3 regions of the Salinicoccus bachuensis genome follow, and region 3 is predicted to be linked to each of the others. Evidence: riboswitches for the same ligand, from Rfam matches in the RefSeq annotation. Region 3 holds a riboswitch; each other region holds the start of a gene.
What was found. Region 3 has a riboswitch for S-adenosylmethionine ahead of RQP18_RS11550 (Na+/H+ antiporter NhaC family protein). Riboswitches for the same ligand answer to the same signal wherever they lie in the genome.

Region 1: another riboswitch for S-adenosylmethionine. It lies ahead of RQP18_RS00650 (O-acetylhomoserine aminocarboxypropyltransferase/cysteine synthase family protein); the one in region 3 lies ahead of RQP18_RS11550 (Na+/H+ antiporter NhaC family protein).
Region 2: another riboswitch for S-adenosylmethionine. It lies ahead of RQP18_RS11045 (ATP-grasp domain-containing protein); the one in region 3 lies ahead of RQP18_RS11550 (Na+/H+ antiporter NhaC family protein).

What each region holds. Positions count from the first base shown of each region.
Region 1 is NZ_CP138333.2:134,890-139,412, reverse strand. It holds gene RQP18_RS00670 (cysteine hydrolase family protein) at 1-324, shown strand, start outside; gene RQP18_RS00665 (YkvI family membrane protein) at 377-1,447, opposite strand; gene RQP18_RS00660 (alpha/beta hydrolase) at 1,559-2,302, opposite strand; gene RQP18_RS00655 (hypothetical protein) at 2,302-2,565, opposite strand; SAM riboswitch class I at 2,653-2,749, shown strand; gene RQP18_RS00650 (O-acetylhomoserine aminocarboxypropyltransferase/cysteine synthase family protein) at 2,816-4,093, shown strand; gene RQP18_RS00645 (homoserine O-succinyltransferase) at 4,094-4,523, shown strand, end outside.
Region 2 is NZ_CP138333.2:2,159,106-2,163,628, reverse strand. It holds gene RQP18_RS11060 (hypothetical protein) at 1-767, shown strand, start outside; gene rarD (EamA family transporter RarD) at 871-1,788, shown strand; gene RQP18_RS11050 (hypothetical protein) at 1,861-2,622, shown strand; SAM riboswitch class I at 2,851-2,955, shown strand; gene RQP18_RS11045 (ATP-grasp domain-containing protein) at 3,067-4,032, shown strand; gene RQP18_RS11040 (carboxymuconolactone decarboxylase family protein) at 4,082-4,523, opposite strand, start outside.
Region 3 is NZ_CP138333.2:2,268,177-2,272,699, reverse strand. It holds gene RQP18_RS11555 (M20 metallopeptidase family protein) at 1-1,008, shown strand, start outside; gene RQP18_RS11550 (Na+/H+ antiporter NhaC family protein) at 1,163-2,455, opposite strand; SAM riboswitch class I at 2,540-2,639, opposite strand; gene RQP18_RS11545 (thioredoxin domain-containing protein) at 2,807-3,325, shown strand; gene RQP18_RS11540 (helix-turn-helix transcriptional regulator) at 3,442-4,523, shown strand, end outside.

The DNA.
Region 1 (4,523 bases), 480 kb from region 3:
GAGATTTTCCCACAGTTCCGCCAGCTGCTTGAAACCCACGGGGATGAATATGTAAAAACCTTCTATGGCATCCCTCCTGAAGAAGCGAGAAAGATCCAGAAAAACTATGAAGATGAAGTGGAGACCAACCGCACCATTGAATTTGTCGGTGCAGAGACGAACGTCTGCGTCCTCGCCAACATCATGATCATCCAGAACATTTTTCCGCAGGCAGATATTACACTCAATAAGGATCTATCCGCCGGCACTGATAGAACACTCCATGACAAGACAATCGATGTCCTTTCCAATATGAATGTCTTCATCATAGGAGAGGACGAATAACGAAGAAGCACCCCCAGAGTTGATTTTGGTTCAACTTTGGGGGTGTCTCTCATCATTGAGGGGCTTTTTTCGTCATAATCAGGTTGATCCACTTGAGGAACATCGCAATACCAAGTAATAACCCTACATAACCCATTACCGGATAGACGGTTCCCACTAGGTCAGCAAAGCCGACAAAGCTGAGGAAATACCCCAGAACCAGTGCTATTGGCAGCATGATATTGTAAAGGCGGCTTTTCGGCTGGCTGAACCGTACGAGAAACGGATAGAGCATGCCGACAGCCGTATTATATATGACCAGCAGCATCGCTATCGAGAGCAGAAAACCGAGTACCGGATGGATTTCATTGGCCAGAAGGAGCATCGGCAGTTCGAATTCATTCACCTGATCCATACGTGCCAATAGCCCGTTATTGATAAGGAACATGAGCAGGATGATGATGATGCTTCCTATAAGTCCACCCCAGCCTGCAACTTTCCTTGAACTGGAATCGGATCCCATCATCGTCAAAAAACTGAATGCTACGGCGATTGTAAAGCCACTATATGTAATCGCATCCCACCACCATGGTCCGAAGGTCGTTTCGCCGGGCTGTGCATACTGATCCACTTCACCGAGTGACACAGCGGGGTTCAGGAAATTGACAACAGCAATGATCACCACGAGCGCAAGCAGATATGGTGTAATGGCCCCCAGCGCCAGTACGATCCGGTTGAAGCCCATATTCAATGTAATATAGACACCGATGATCAGTATCAGCGAACCGATCCATGGTGCTACGCCGAAACTCTCATAAAATGTCGAGCCTGCACCTGCAAACATGATCACGGCCACTCCGTATAGGAAAAACGCAAGCACAATGTCGATAATCCGGCCGAATGTATTGCCGAACATGTTCAGAAGGGAATCCACATGGGATTCCGCCTTGATATCGAAGCCGACGTCCGCCGTCCACTTCCCTGTAAAAAGGATCAAAAGACCGGAAAGTAATATTGCAAAGACACTCATTGCACCATTATTGGTGAAAAACTGGAGTATCTCCTGTCCCGTGGAGAACCCAGCTCCAACTACTACCCCCGTATAGGCAAAGCCTATTTTCAAGGCCTGTCTGAAATTCTGCAATTTGACCACTCCAAATTCTCTTAAAATTTTTAAAACACAGTAACTTCATATTAAACTTATTGCGATGTGTTGGCAAATGAAGAAAATCTCCGCTGCAGCAATTCATATTCATCACTGCCAGTCGAGCGCGTCAAAGAATTTCTGGATATCTTCAAAAAGCATCTCCTGGTCCTTGCCTCTCGTCATCAGGTGGCCGGTGTTTCCATAAGACTGGATTTCCTTTTCATTATGACCGATGCTTTCATATATACTTTTCGCGCTCTCCATGTATAATTCCGCATCCTTTTCTCCGTATTTGACCGCTACAGGAACATCAATGTACCCCAGATTCTCATGCACTTCATCGATCAGCTTCCGGAAATCCTCCAGACTGTCCATTGGATTATCCCTGTAGTACTCGACTGCCTCCTTGATTTTTTCGTCGACTTCTCCGGTAAACTCCAAGAAATTCTTCGTATAGTTCAGTACCCTCCTGTTTATATCTTCGACATCCTTGCCCTGCGGCACAGACATGCTCACAACACCATTGATATCTCCAAGCTGCTCTGCTGCCCTGAGAGCCAATACACCCCCAAGGGATACGCCGCCAACTGCGATGTTTTCATACCCCTTATCCTTGAGGAAATGATATCCGTCCATGACATTCTGCCACCAGTCGGAGGGGCCGGTCCGGACGAGCTCTGAAGGTCCCATGCCATGCCCTTCAAAACTCGGGACATGGACAGTATATTCATGCTGATAAAGATGCTGCGCCAATGGCTTTACATCCCTGACAGTTCCTGTAAAAGAATGCAGTAGCATAACTGCTCTGGGACCACTTTCATATTTCAGAGGTTCGGGTTGCACAATTTTCATCAGTCATTCTCCTTTCGTGTACCTGCCGTACGATGATATATGTACTCCGCTTCATGCTGATCCAGTCCGTAGTCCTTCTTCAGCACTTCGATAATCTCCCCTCTTGTCTTCCCCGCCCTACGATCTTTCAAAACCCGGTGATGAAGTTCTTCAGCATAATTCTCGGCAGTCATACTTTTTCTGGTCCTGTTCAGTTGAAGACGGCTCAAAGTGAAAAGAAGAAGTGCCACAATCATCAACAGGACGACCAGAACATCGTACATATGCCTCACCCTTTCCATTATTTAAATTTTTAAAAGTATTTGACAAATTAACTGACCTTATAGTAACATAGTCCCTAATCAAATATTTGCTTATCCAGAGTGGTGGAGGGATTGGCCCTGCGAAGCCCGGCAACCTTTTAGGTAAGGTGCTAAATCCAACAGGTACGTTCCTGAAAGATGAGTGACTCGAGAGTCTCCCTTAATCTTTGGGCAGGCTCTTTTTTATAATATATAACTGGAGGAATGAACAATGACAGAGAATCACCGTTTCGAGACAAAACAGCTTCACGCCGGACAAGAAGTGGATCCCACCACAAATTCACGCGCCCTTCCCATCTATCAGACGACTTCCTATGTATTTGATGATACGAAGCATGCTGCAGAACTGTTCGGCCTGCAGGATACAGGCAATATATACACGCGTATCATGAATCCGACAACTGCCGCTTTGGAAACACGTGTTGCAGAGCTCGAAGGCGGCGTCGCTGGCCTTGGTGTTGCGTCCGGTATGGCTGCCATTACATATGCCATCCAGGCTGTAGCAAGCACCGGAGACCACATTGTCTCCTCCGCCAGCCTGTATGGGGGCACTCATACACTATTCACCCACACATTCAAAAAGTTCGGCATTGAAACAAGTCTTGTTGATTCGAAAGATCCTGAAAATGTTTCACGTGAAATCAAGGAGAATACGAAGGCGATCTTTGTAGAAACCATCGGCAACCCGGAAGGCAATGTGGAAGATTTGGAAGCATTGGCGAAAATTGCAGAGGATAATGGCGTACCACTTATCGTGGATAATACATTCGCCACTCCGTATCTCTGCCGCCCGATTGAGCACGGCGCACATGTTGTTGTTCATTCAGCTACAAAATTCCTTGGCGGCCATGGCACTTCAATCGGAGGGGTAATCGTCGATGGCGGAAACTTCAATTGGGACAACGGGAAGTTTCCGGGTCTGACAGAACCGGATGCGTCCTACCATGATCTTGTCTTCACTGATGCGTTCGGACCTGCTGCCTATGCATTCAAAATCCGTACCACCCTGCTCAGGGATACCGGCGCAGCACTTTCTCCGTTCAATGCATTCCTCCTTACGCAAGGGATTGAAACGTTGTCACTACGGATGGAGAGGCATGTGGAGAATGCAAAGACGGTTGCCAAATTCCTGGAAAACCATGATAAAGTGGAATGGGTCGACTATGCAGGCCTTGAGTCCAGCGAGTATCATGGACTACAGCAGAAGTATCTTCCAAAAGGTGCCTCTTCCATATTTACATTCGGTGTCAAAGGCGGATATGAAGCCGGCAAGACATTCATAGAATCCCTCGAACTCTTTTCACTGCTTGCCAATGTTGGAGACGCCAAGTCACTCGTCATCCACCCGGCTTCCACAACCCACTCCCAGCTTAAGGAAGATGAACAGTTGTCAGGTGGCGTAAGGCCGGAAATGATCCGCCTGTCTGTCGGCCTGGAGCATGTGGATGACATCATAGACGATCTAAAAAAAGGTCTGGATGCGATTTAAATGCCTATTAAAATCATTGAAGGCCTCCCGGTCCGGGAGCGCCTCCATAAGGAAAATGTATATACCATAGAAGCGACCCGGGCGCATACGCAAGATATACGCCCGCTTCGCATGCTTATTTTGAACCTGATGCCCAAAAAGGAAGAAACGGAACTTCACCTTTTGCGGCTGCTCGGGAATACACCGCTGCAGATCGATGTCGACTTCATGTATATGAGTACACACCACAGCAGGAATACGCCGACCAGCCATCTTCAGAAGTACTATCATAATCTGGAAGAGGTACGCAACCGGCGGTACGATGGCATGATTGTCACAGGAGCGCCGGTAGAGAAGCTCGATTTTGACCAGGTGGATTATATTGAAGAACTGCGTGATATCATCGAGTGGTCGAGGACCCATGTATTCTCCAGGTTCTTCATCTGCTGGG
Region 2 (4,523 bases), 110 kb from region 3:
GAGTAGCGGTGCTATGGGTGTTCGCAGTAGGGTTCCTGTTCCTTCTTGCCGGAATCTTCCTGTTCTATCCGTTCGGAGTAGGTGTAATGCGGTATTATGCCTGCACTTGCCTGGGGCGTGACTTCGGTTTCAGGGAAGCATTCAAAGTGTTCACAAAAGGCAGGTACAGCAAAGTGATCAAGCTGGGGCTGCTCGTACTGGCCGCCTATTTCGCAATTTCCTTTGTGCTCGGCCTCATCATGCAGTTCATCCTGATGGCGGTCAATATGCCGCTGATTACGCTGGCGGAGACATTTGAGCAGGGGAGCGGCCTGTCGGGCGGCCAGATCGGTCTGATTATTGGACTCGTCCTGCTCAATTTTCTGGTGGTGATGATTTCATACATCCCCTATCTGATGATTGCCATCTATATGTTCCTTGTCTACATGGCCTATATCGACCAGCCGCTCAGTCCCACAACAGACAAGTTCAAGGTGGCTTGGGAGGTCATGTTCCGTGGAGGGGAGCGCATATGGAAACTGCTCTTCAGCAATTTCCTGCTCTGGATGATTCCCCTCGCCATCTATCTCATATTCATCGTGGCAGCGATACCGGCAGGCCTTTTTGTAAATGAAATCGCATTTCCCATACTCATGGTGGCAGGCGCACTTCTGATGGTTGCGGCATATGCCGTGGTGATGTATTTCATGGTCGGCAGCATCACCGCATACTATTTCAAGAGCCGTGATACACTCGACCGGGAATACCGGCGGATGCACCAGCCATGAATCCCCGCCCAAGATTGAAACATCTGTTTCAATCTTATTTTTTGTCTTGAAATAATATTTGAGAGGAGTAAAATTGCTGTAATGCTTAAAATGAGGTGAAGACGTGAGTGAAAACAGCAAAGGTATAATTTTTGCCCTCGGGGCGTATCTGATATGGGGGTTCCTGCCCATCTACTGGAAGCAGGTTGAACATATCTCCTCCTATGAACTAATCGCACACAGGGTCCTGTGGGCCTTCGTATTCATGATTGTATTCATCCTTGTCACCAACAGGATGCACCTGTTCTACAAGGACCTGAAATTCATCTTCCGCGACAGGAAGAAAATCGTTGCACTGTTCGCCGCTTCGACTGTCATCACCACCAACTGGCTGTTGTACATCATCGCGGTGAATAACGGACATATTCTGGATGCAAGCCTCGGCTACTACATCAATCCATTGATCAGCATATTAATCGGTTTCGTCATCCTTGGAGAACGGTTCTCAAAGTCACAATGGATGGCAATCATCATCGTCTTCCTCGGTGTTACATACCTGGCGGTGGGTCTCGGCTCCGCGCCATGGATTTCTCTTACCCTGGCGCTGTCGTTCAGTATCTATGGTCTGATCAAGAAGGTCATCAATATGGACGCGGTATTCGCACTGGCTGTTGAAACGTTTGTCCTTGCGCCATTCGCCCTCATATACATACTGTTCCTTGAAGGCAGTGGCGGGGGGAACTTCGGCATCAATGCAGACAGTCTGGTCATGATCGGCACAGGGGTGATTACAGCCATTCCGCTGCTCCTGTTCTCGCTCGGGGCCCAGCGCATCCGCCTGTCCCTGATTGGCATCCTTCAGTACTTCGCGCCGACGATCATGCTGCTGATCGGTGTCTTCATGTATGACGAAGCATTCACGGACATCCATACAGTGGCCTATATCCTGATATGGAGTGGCCTTGCCATCTACACCTTCAGCCGCATCCAGGAGATGCGCAGGCAATCGGGAAAGAAGCCGAGGCGGCGTGTCAGCCACTAGCATATTGTTAGTGAATTGAAATGATCCATGATATGATTTATGAAAAATCAGCGTTCTAAGGAGCAAGGGAATATGAAGGTTTCAAAATATCTGTTCGCGACCCTCACTGCAACAGCCATTCTGGCCGGCTGCCAGGAGGAGGAAACGCAGGATAATATAGATGAAACATCAGAAGAGGCGACACAGGAATCGCGCGAGACGGAGCGTTCATTGTCTGATATAGAGACGGACGATGAAGCACTTTCTGCAGTCGTGGAGAAGGCCGGGGAAATTGAGAGCTATCAGGCTGTCCTTGATCTTGAGGCGGTTGTCGATGGCGGAGCGCCGGAAATGCTTGAAGCCGATGTACGGTTCAAGGACGGCGACCCGCCATCACTCCATCTGAAATCTGAAGGCGAGGACCGCACGATTTCCAAGGATGGAAAGACGTACTACAACAATGGCACGGATTGGATCGATATTTCTGATTCCGTCGGTGCCGAGCAGCTCTATCATGTGACGTACGAAAATGCAGTCCTCTCGTTTGCGGATATCAAGGACGAACTGGAATCTACAGAGGAGGACGATCAGGTCATCTATACGATTGATGGAGAGAGTGAAGAAGTGTTCAAGACATTCGAAACGCTCTTCGCCGTGGAATTCGGTGCCATCGATACTTCTGCCATACAGAATGATGTAGAGATTGTGGTGGGTAAGGAAGACGCGCTCATCCAGTCCATCGATTATGATGCCGAAGGTGAAGATGCCGAAGGGGATTATGCATTGTCAGGCGATGTCGAATTCACGTCATTCAATGATGTTGGTGAAATTGAACTGCCGGAAGCGGTGAAGTAATAAAAAATATCCTCCGGGACCATGGTCCTGGAGGATATTTGCTGTTTGCGAAGTTATATATCTTCTCATGGGCTCTATCCACCCGGAGAGGGGGCAAGCACCATGCGGATTGCTGCAGTGTTCTCTTCCGTGTTAACCGCATCCTTTTTGAATTTAGGCTGTTCCTATTGACTATCCATGGATTATGGCATAGAATATTCTTTAACCTATCAACTTAATATGAATTGATTCTTATCCAGAGAAGCAGAGGGAGATGGCCCGACGAAGCTTCGGCAGCGGGTTCCTTATGAATACTGTGCCAATTCCATCAGGTCTGTGCCTGGAAGATGAGAAGAGATATAGATTGTCAGAAGCTCTTTTCCTATCCGAAAAGGGCTTCTGTCTTTATAGGTGCAGCATACGCAGATAAGTTGTGTTTTATGAATACTGAAGGAGTGATGTAGCATGGCTAAAATATATGTACTGCACGAAAACCCTGAATGGACCGATCACCTTTTCAAGCGATTGGATGAACTGGGGCTGCCCTACGAGGACTGGCTCCTGTCAGAGGGCAAGGTGGATCTGACTGCAGAGCCGCCGGAAGGGGTCTTCTACAACAGGATCAGCGCATCTTCACACACACGGGGCAACCGTTATTCTCCGGAGCTCACGAATGCTGTCCTTGCGTGGCTTGAGTACCACGGGCGTACGGTAATCAACGGCAGCCGGGCCCTGCAATTGGAAGTGAGCAAGGTGTCCCAATACCTGGAGCTTGAAAAATATGGCGTAAAGACGCCGAATACCGTGGCTGCTGTCGGCAAGGACCAGATCCTGGAAGCGGCGAAACGGTTTGAGGGGAAATCCTTCATCACGAAGCATAACCGTGCAGGCAAAGGTCTCGGTGTCCAGCTGTTCGATTCCATCGAAGCCCTTGAAGCATATGTCGGAAGCGAGGCATTCGAGGAGCCGGTGGATGGTGTGACACTGCTCCAGGACTACATCAAATCACCGGACGCCTCCATTACGCGCTGTGAATTCGTCGGTGGTGAATTCGTCTATGCCGTCCGTGTCGACACGTCCGAAGGATTCGAACTGTGCCCGGCGGATGCGTGTTCCATAGAGGATCTGTTCTGTCCGGCAGGGGAGCAGGAGGAAGAAGGCACCCCGAAATTCAGGATCATCAAGGATTTCCACCATCCGATCCTTGAAAATTATAAGAAGGTGCTCGCAAACAACGGCATCAATGTTGCAGGCATAGAATTCATCCAGGATGAAGACGGAAACCTCTACACTTACGATATCAACACGAATACAAACTACAACAGTGATGCAGAAGCCGAAGCCGGCCAATACGGCATGCTTGAACTTGCGAAGTTCCTTGGCCGTGAGCTTGAAACGGTAGGGAAAGAGGAAGCGGGCAGCCATAGATAGATGATATAAAAATACCTCATCCATATTGTATGGATGAGGCTCTTTTCATCTATTCATCATAGGCGTTCAGTGCATTGATGCCGTGGGCATATGCCGAACCGGCTTTCAATGTTGTTGCGACGAAGATGGATTCGGCAATCTCCTCTTTCGTGACATTCATCTTTTTAGCATTTCCCGTATGGATTTCGATGCAATATGGGCAGCCGGTCACATGGGCGATGGCGACAGCGATGATTTCTTTCTCTTTTGCTGTGAGCGCGCCTTCCTGCATGGCAGCAGCATCGAACTGCTGGAATGCCTTGTTGATTTCAGGTGTGACCTTATTGAGCTGTGCGAGGTTCTTCAGGTCCCCTTTGGCATAGAGGCTGTCGTCTTCGTTTCCATCATAGGCATTCAGTGCATTGATGCTGTGGGCATATGCTGAGCCTGCCTTGAGGGCAGTGGCGACCATGATGGATTCCGCCATCTCCTCTTTGGAGCCGTCGAGCTTC
Region 3 (4,523 bases):
ACGAGTGTCCTCGGCATCATAAGAGGGGCGAATCCCGGCAGGAAAATCGGCCTCCGTGCAGACATCGATGCCCTGAAGATCCAGGAGGAGCGTAGGGATATAGACTTTGCCTCCACGAATGACGGCGCGATGCATGCATGCGGCCATGACGGCCATGCTGCCATCCTGCTTGGGGCCGCCAAAGTGCTCTTGCATAATATCGAATCCCTCCATGGGGAAGTCTACCTGATCTTCCAGCATGCTGAAGAGGAACCGCCGGGCGGTGCACAGGAAATGGTCGCAACAGGACTCTTCGATGACCTCGACTTCATCTATGGCCAGCATCTATTCACACCGATACCGACAGGGAAAATCGGCATCACGAATGGACCGATTACATCAAACTCCGATACTTTCGACCTGAAGATCCAGGGGCGGGGCGGCCATTCCTCCCAACCCGAGAACTCGATCGACCCGATCGTCATCGGCGGCCAGATTCTGAACCAGTTCCAGACGATCATTTCACGAATCACCTCGCCACTCGATTCCGCAGTCATCTCGACGACGAAATTTCATTCCGGCAGTGCGAAGAACATCATCCCGGACAGTGCGGTGCTCGAAGGCAGCATCCGCACCATCAATGACGAAACACGTGAAACGGTCAGGGAACGGATGGAAAAGGCGATCGACGGCGTCTGTGCCATGTATGGTGCAACCTACGACTTTTCATTCAACTATGGCTATTCCGCGGTAGTGAATGAAGACACGGTTACAGACAGGATCAGAAAGATGGCTACAGAGGAATTTGGAGATAAAGTATTTGAATATCCGCTCGCCATGGGCGGGGAGGACTTCGCTGCCTTCTCCCGCATCATCCCGGCAACCTACGCCTGGATCGGCGCAGGGAACAGGGAGAAGGATATGGAATATCCGCACCACCATCCGAAGTTCGGCATCGACGAAGACAGCTTCATCGATGGCGTGAAAATGATGGTCCATACTGCGCTTGAAATGACACAGCCTGAATAGTTTTGAAGTGAAAGAAAAAACCTGATCCTCAGAGGATCAGGTTTTTTTGGGTGAATGGGGGTGCTGTTTTACTCAACTTGCCGTCGTTCGACCTGCGATGGTCGATTCACAGCAGAGCCTCTCTCCAATCACCCGGCGTTCTTCATTCATCCCATCACGCATTCAGTTTCCTCGGGAAACCGATGAGTATCGCGATGATGCCGCAGATCAGCAGCATCGCGGGATAGATGGAGTATGGAATCATCGCGACTGGAGAAATGGCAGCCAGTCCTGCCGCGGCAAGCATCTGTCCGCCGTAGGGGATGAGCCCCTGGAAGGCGGCGGCGAAGATGTCGAGCACACTCGCCGACTTCCTCCGGTCGACACCATATTCGTCGGCAATGTCCCTGGCCAGTGGCCCGGTGATGATGATGGAAATTGTATTGTTGGCTGTGCTCAGGTCTGTTGCACTGACGAGTGCGGCGATTCCGAATTCCGCACCCTTTCTGGAACGGATTCTGCTGGTGATGAAGTGGAGCAGGTAGTCGATGCCCCCGTAGTGCTGGATCAGCGCAATGAGCCCGCCGATCAGGATGGCGATGATGGCGATGTTCTGCATGTTGCCGATGCCTTCCCCGGCAGCGGCGACGAATGATGTGAATGTATAGGAGCCGTCAAGGACGCCGACCAGACCGGCAAATACGATGCCCCCTGCCAGCACAATCAGTACGTTGACACCGAGCAGGGCGATCACCAGGACGGCGAGATAGGGCAGGACCTTGACCAGGCTGTAGTCGAGATCTGTCGCAGGTGTTGTGGTCTGTCCGGATGAAATGAACCAGAGTATGATGACCGTCGCGATTGCGCCCGGCAATACAATGAAGAAATTCGTCTTGAACTTGTCGGCCATTTTGACTTCCTGGGACTGGGTGGAAACGATCGTCGTATCGGAAATGACCGACAGATTGTCCCCGAACATGGCGCCGCCGATGACCGTGGCAAGTGCCAGTGCGAGTGGCAGGTCCGTCTGTCCGGCAATACCGATGGCGATGGGGGCGAGTGCCACGACCGTGCCTGTAGATGTCCCCATTGAAATGGAGATGAAGCAGCAGATGATGAACAGCCCGATCAGCAGCAGGCTGCTCGGCAGGAGTGACAGGCCGAGATTGACTGTGGATTCCACAGCGCCCATGTTTTCTGCAACCTGTGAGAATGCACCGGCGAGCAGGAAGATGAGCACCATCAGCATGATGTTCTCCCGGCCGGCACCTCGGGTCAGGATGCCGATCTTTTCATTCAGCCGGTCTTTCGGTTTCAGGAACATCGCTGCAACGATGGCGATGATGACCGCAACTGTGATCGGCATTGCCTGGAAGTCCCGGGCGATGATGCCGGTACCGATGAATAGGGCAACAAAAACAAGCAGGGGGAGCAGTGCAAGCGGATTGCCCCGTGTATTATCCTTCATGATGGAAAGCCTCCAATGGTTTGATGATGATTATGAGAAACAAAAAAGCCCACTTCATAGAAGAAGAGGGCAGGAATACATCTCTTCTTATCTTCAAGCATTGCGCTTCTGGAATTGGCACAGGACCGGTTGGGCTGTTGCCGAGGCTTCAAAGGGCCAGTCCCTCCACCTCTCTGGATAAGAATCATCTCAATTTAATTTAAGACAAACTTTACCGCCTTTTCCCGGCACTGTCAACAGGGGGAGGCGCTTTATTTAAATAATTCAGAGCACAGCATGAATGAATCTTCACAACCATTGCGAGTTACTCTATACTTGAATGACAAAAGTAAAATATTGGAGGGGAAGACCATGAGTATGGAATATGCACCACCTTTGAGCTTTGGCCGGGATGGGGCGAAAAAGCACGTTGAAGTGTTTCTGAATACCGCCTGCCCGTACTGCGTGAACTTTTTCCTGGCGGCTCATGAAGCTGTGATGCCACGTGTCGAAGCGGGGGAAGTGAAGTACACCGTGAAGCACTATGACAAACCGAAGGTGAGGCTGCTTCACGGAACGATAGCGAACCTTTTCATAGACTACAACCAGCCGAATGAAGCGTATGAAATCATGAAGTCCCTGTTCCTTACACAGGGTGAATGGGCGCATCTCGACAGCGGCGAAATAGAACAGATGATGGAGCAGGAGTATGGCTGTCAGGAGCAGCGGAGTACGATGAACCTGAGCCTCGATATTACGAAAGAGGCACTGGAGCGTTCAATTTCAGTTGTTCCGACTGTTTTCATCAATGGTGAGAAACTCGAGTTCGACAGTAGGAGCCCTTCCGAAGAAATCGGGAAAGCACTGGTGAGAGCACTTGACACAATTTGAATTCATTTCCATCTATTCTACATGTTTCTAGTGTCTCTGGGTAAAGGTTTAAGTAAACCCTTATGTACGTTTCGCCATACTGGTACAACCCAAGATAAACTGCACTGGAGATGGTAATGATGGCTTCAGCAATCGAATTGTTGGAAAAGGTCCAGCAGACATTTGCTTCACAGTATGGATTGACATTTTTCCTCACCGACAGGGAAGGGGAGGTGCTCACTTCGGTCGAAGGCGACAACAGACTGTGCAGTACAATGCTGGAAGAAGGACTATTGAACGAAATGGAAAATATACTCAAGCATGGTGGGCGCATCAACCGCCCGCTCATGTATGAGATATCCTCGGGCATCCATATCATGGCAGCGCCTGTCATGGATGGCGAGGGGACGTCCCACTATCTGTGGGCAGGTGTCCTGGTGGAACAGGACACAGAGGCCGACACGCAGGACGAAGCATATGAGACGGTGCCCGTCCTCGACGAAGACAATAGAAGCGAGTGGCTCCAGCTTGCCGGCAGGATCGCTGAGGTGACTGCATTATGCCTGCAGCAGACCGATGTCACGCCATTGTCCAGCCTCAGTCTCGACAGGCTCAGAAAATCTGTGCAGCAGCATGAGGCGGCGAGTGCCGAACTCTTTTCGCAAGTGACTGAAGATGGTGGAGAAATCGAGTTCCTGGGGATTGCCGAACAGACCGGGGAGGATGTCTATACTGTAACCAACATCATCGGGAAGGAAGCCGGGACACTCAAAGGGAAGCAGTTCATCGTTGGGGAAGGATTCCTCGGAAGGACTGCCCTGACGGAAGCGCCGGGATACTGGGAGGACATCGGCCGGGACAGGCGGTCTAGGATATTCTCCTCCCTGGAGCAGCGGCCACAGCTTCTGTTTACAGACACGGCACGGATGCACGATGGTTCGGTCGCTGTGCTGTTCGGAGGCAGCTTTTCGAAGAAGCGGGCAAGTGCTTCAACGAAGACGCTCATGCAGATGACCTCCATACTCACTGAATCGAGCCTGCTGGTGGAAGGGCTGCGGGAAGAGAATTCACAGCAGCTGTCCCGTCTGACTTCACTTGTGGAGATATGCAGGCTGATGGCCTCCACCCCGGATCCGAGGCGTATGATACTGATTCTGCTCGACATCAGCATCAACCTTGTCGAAGGGCCCTTTTCACTCATCCTCATCAGGGACAATAA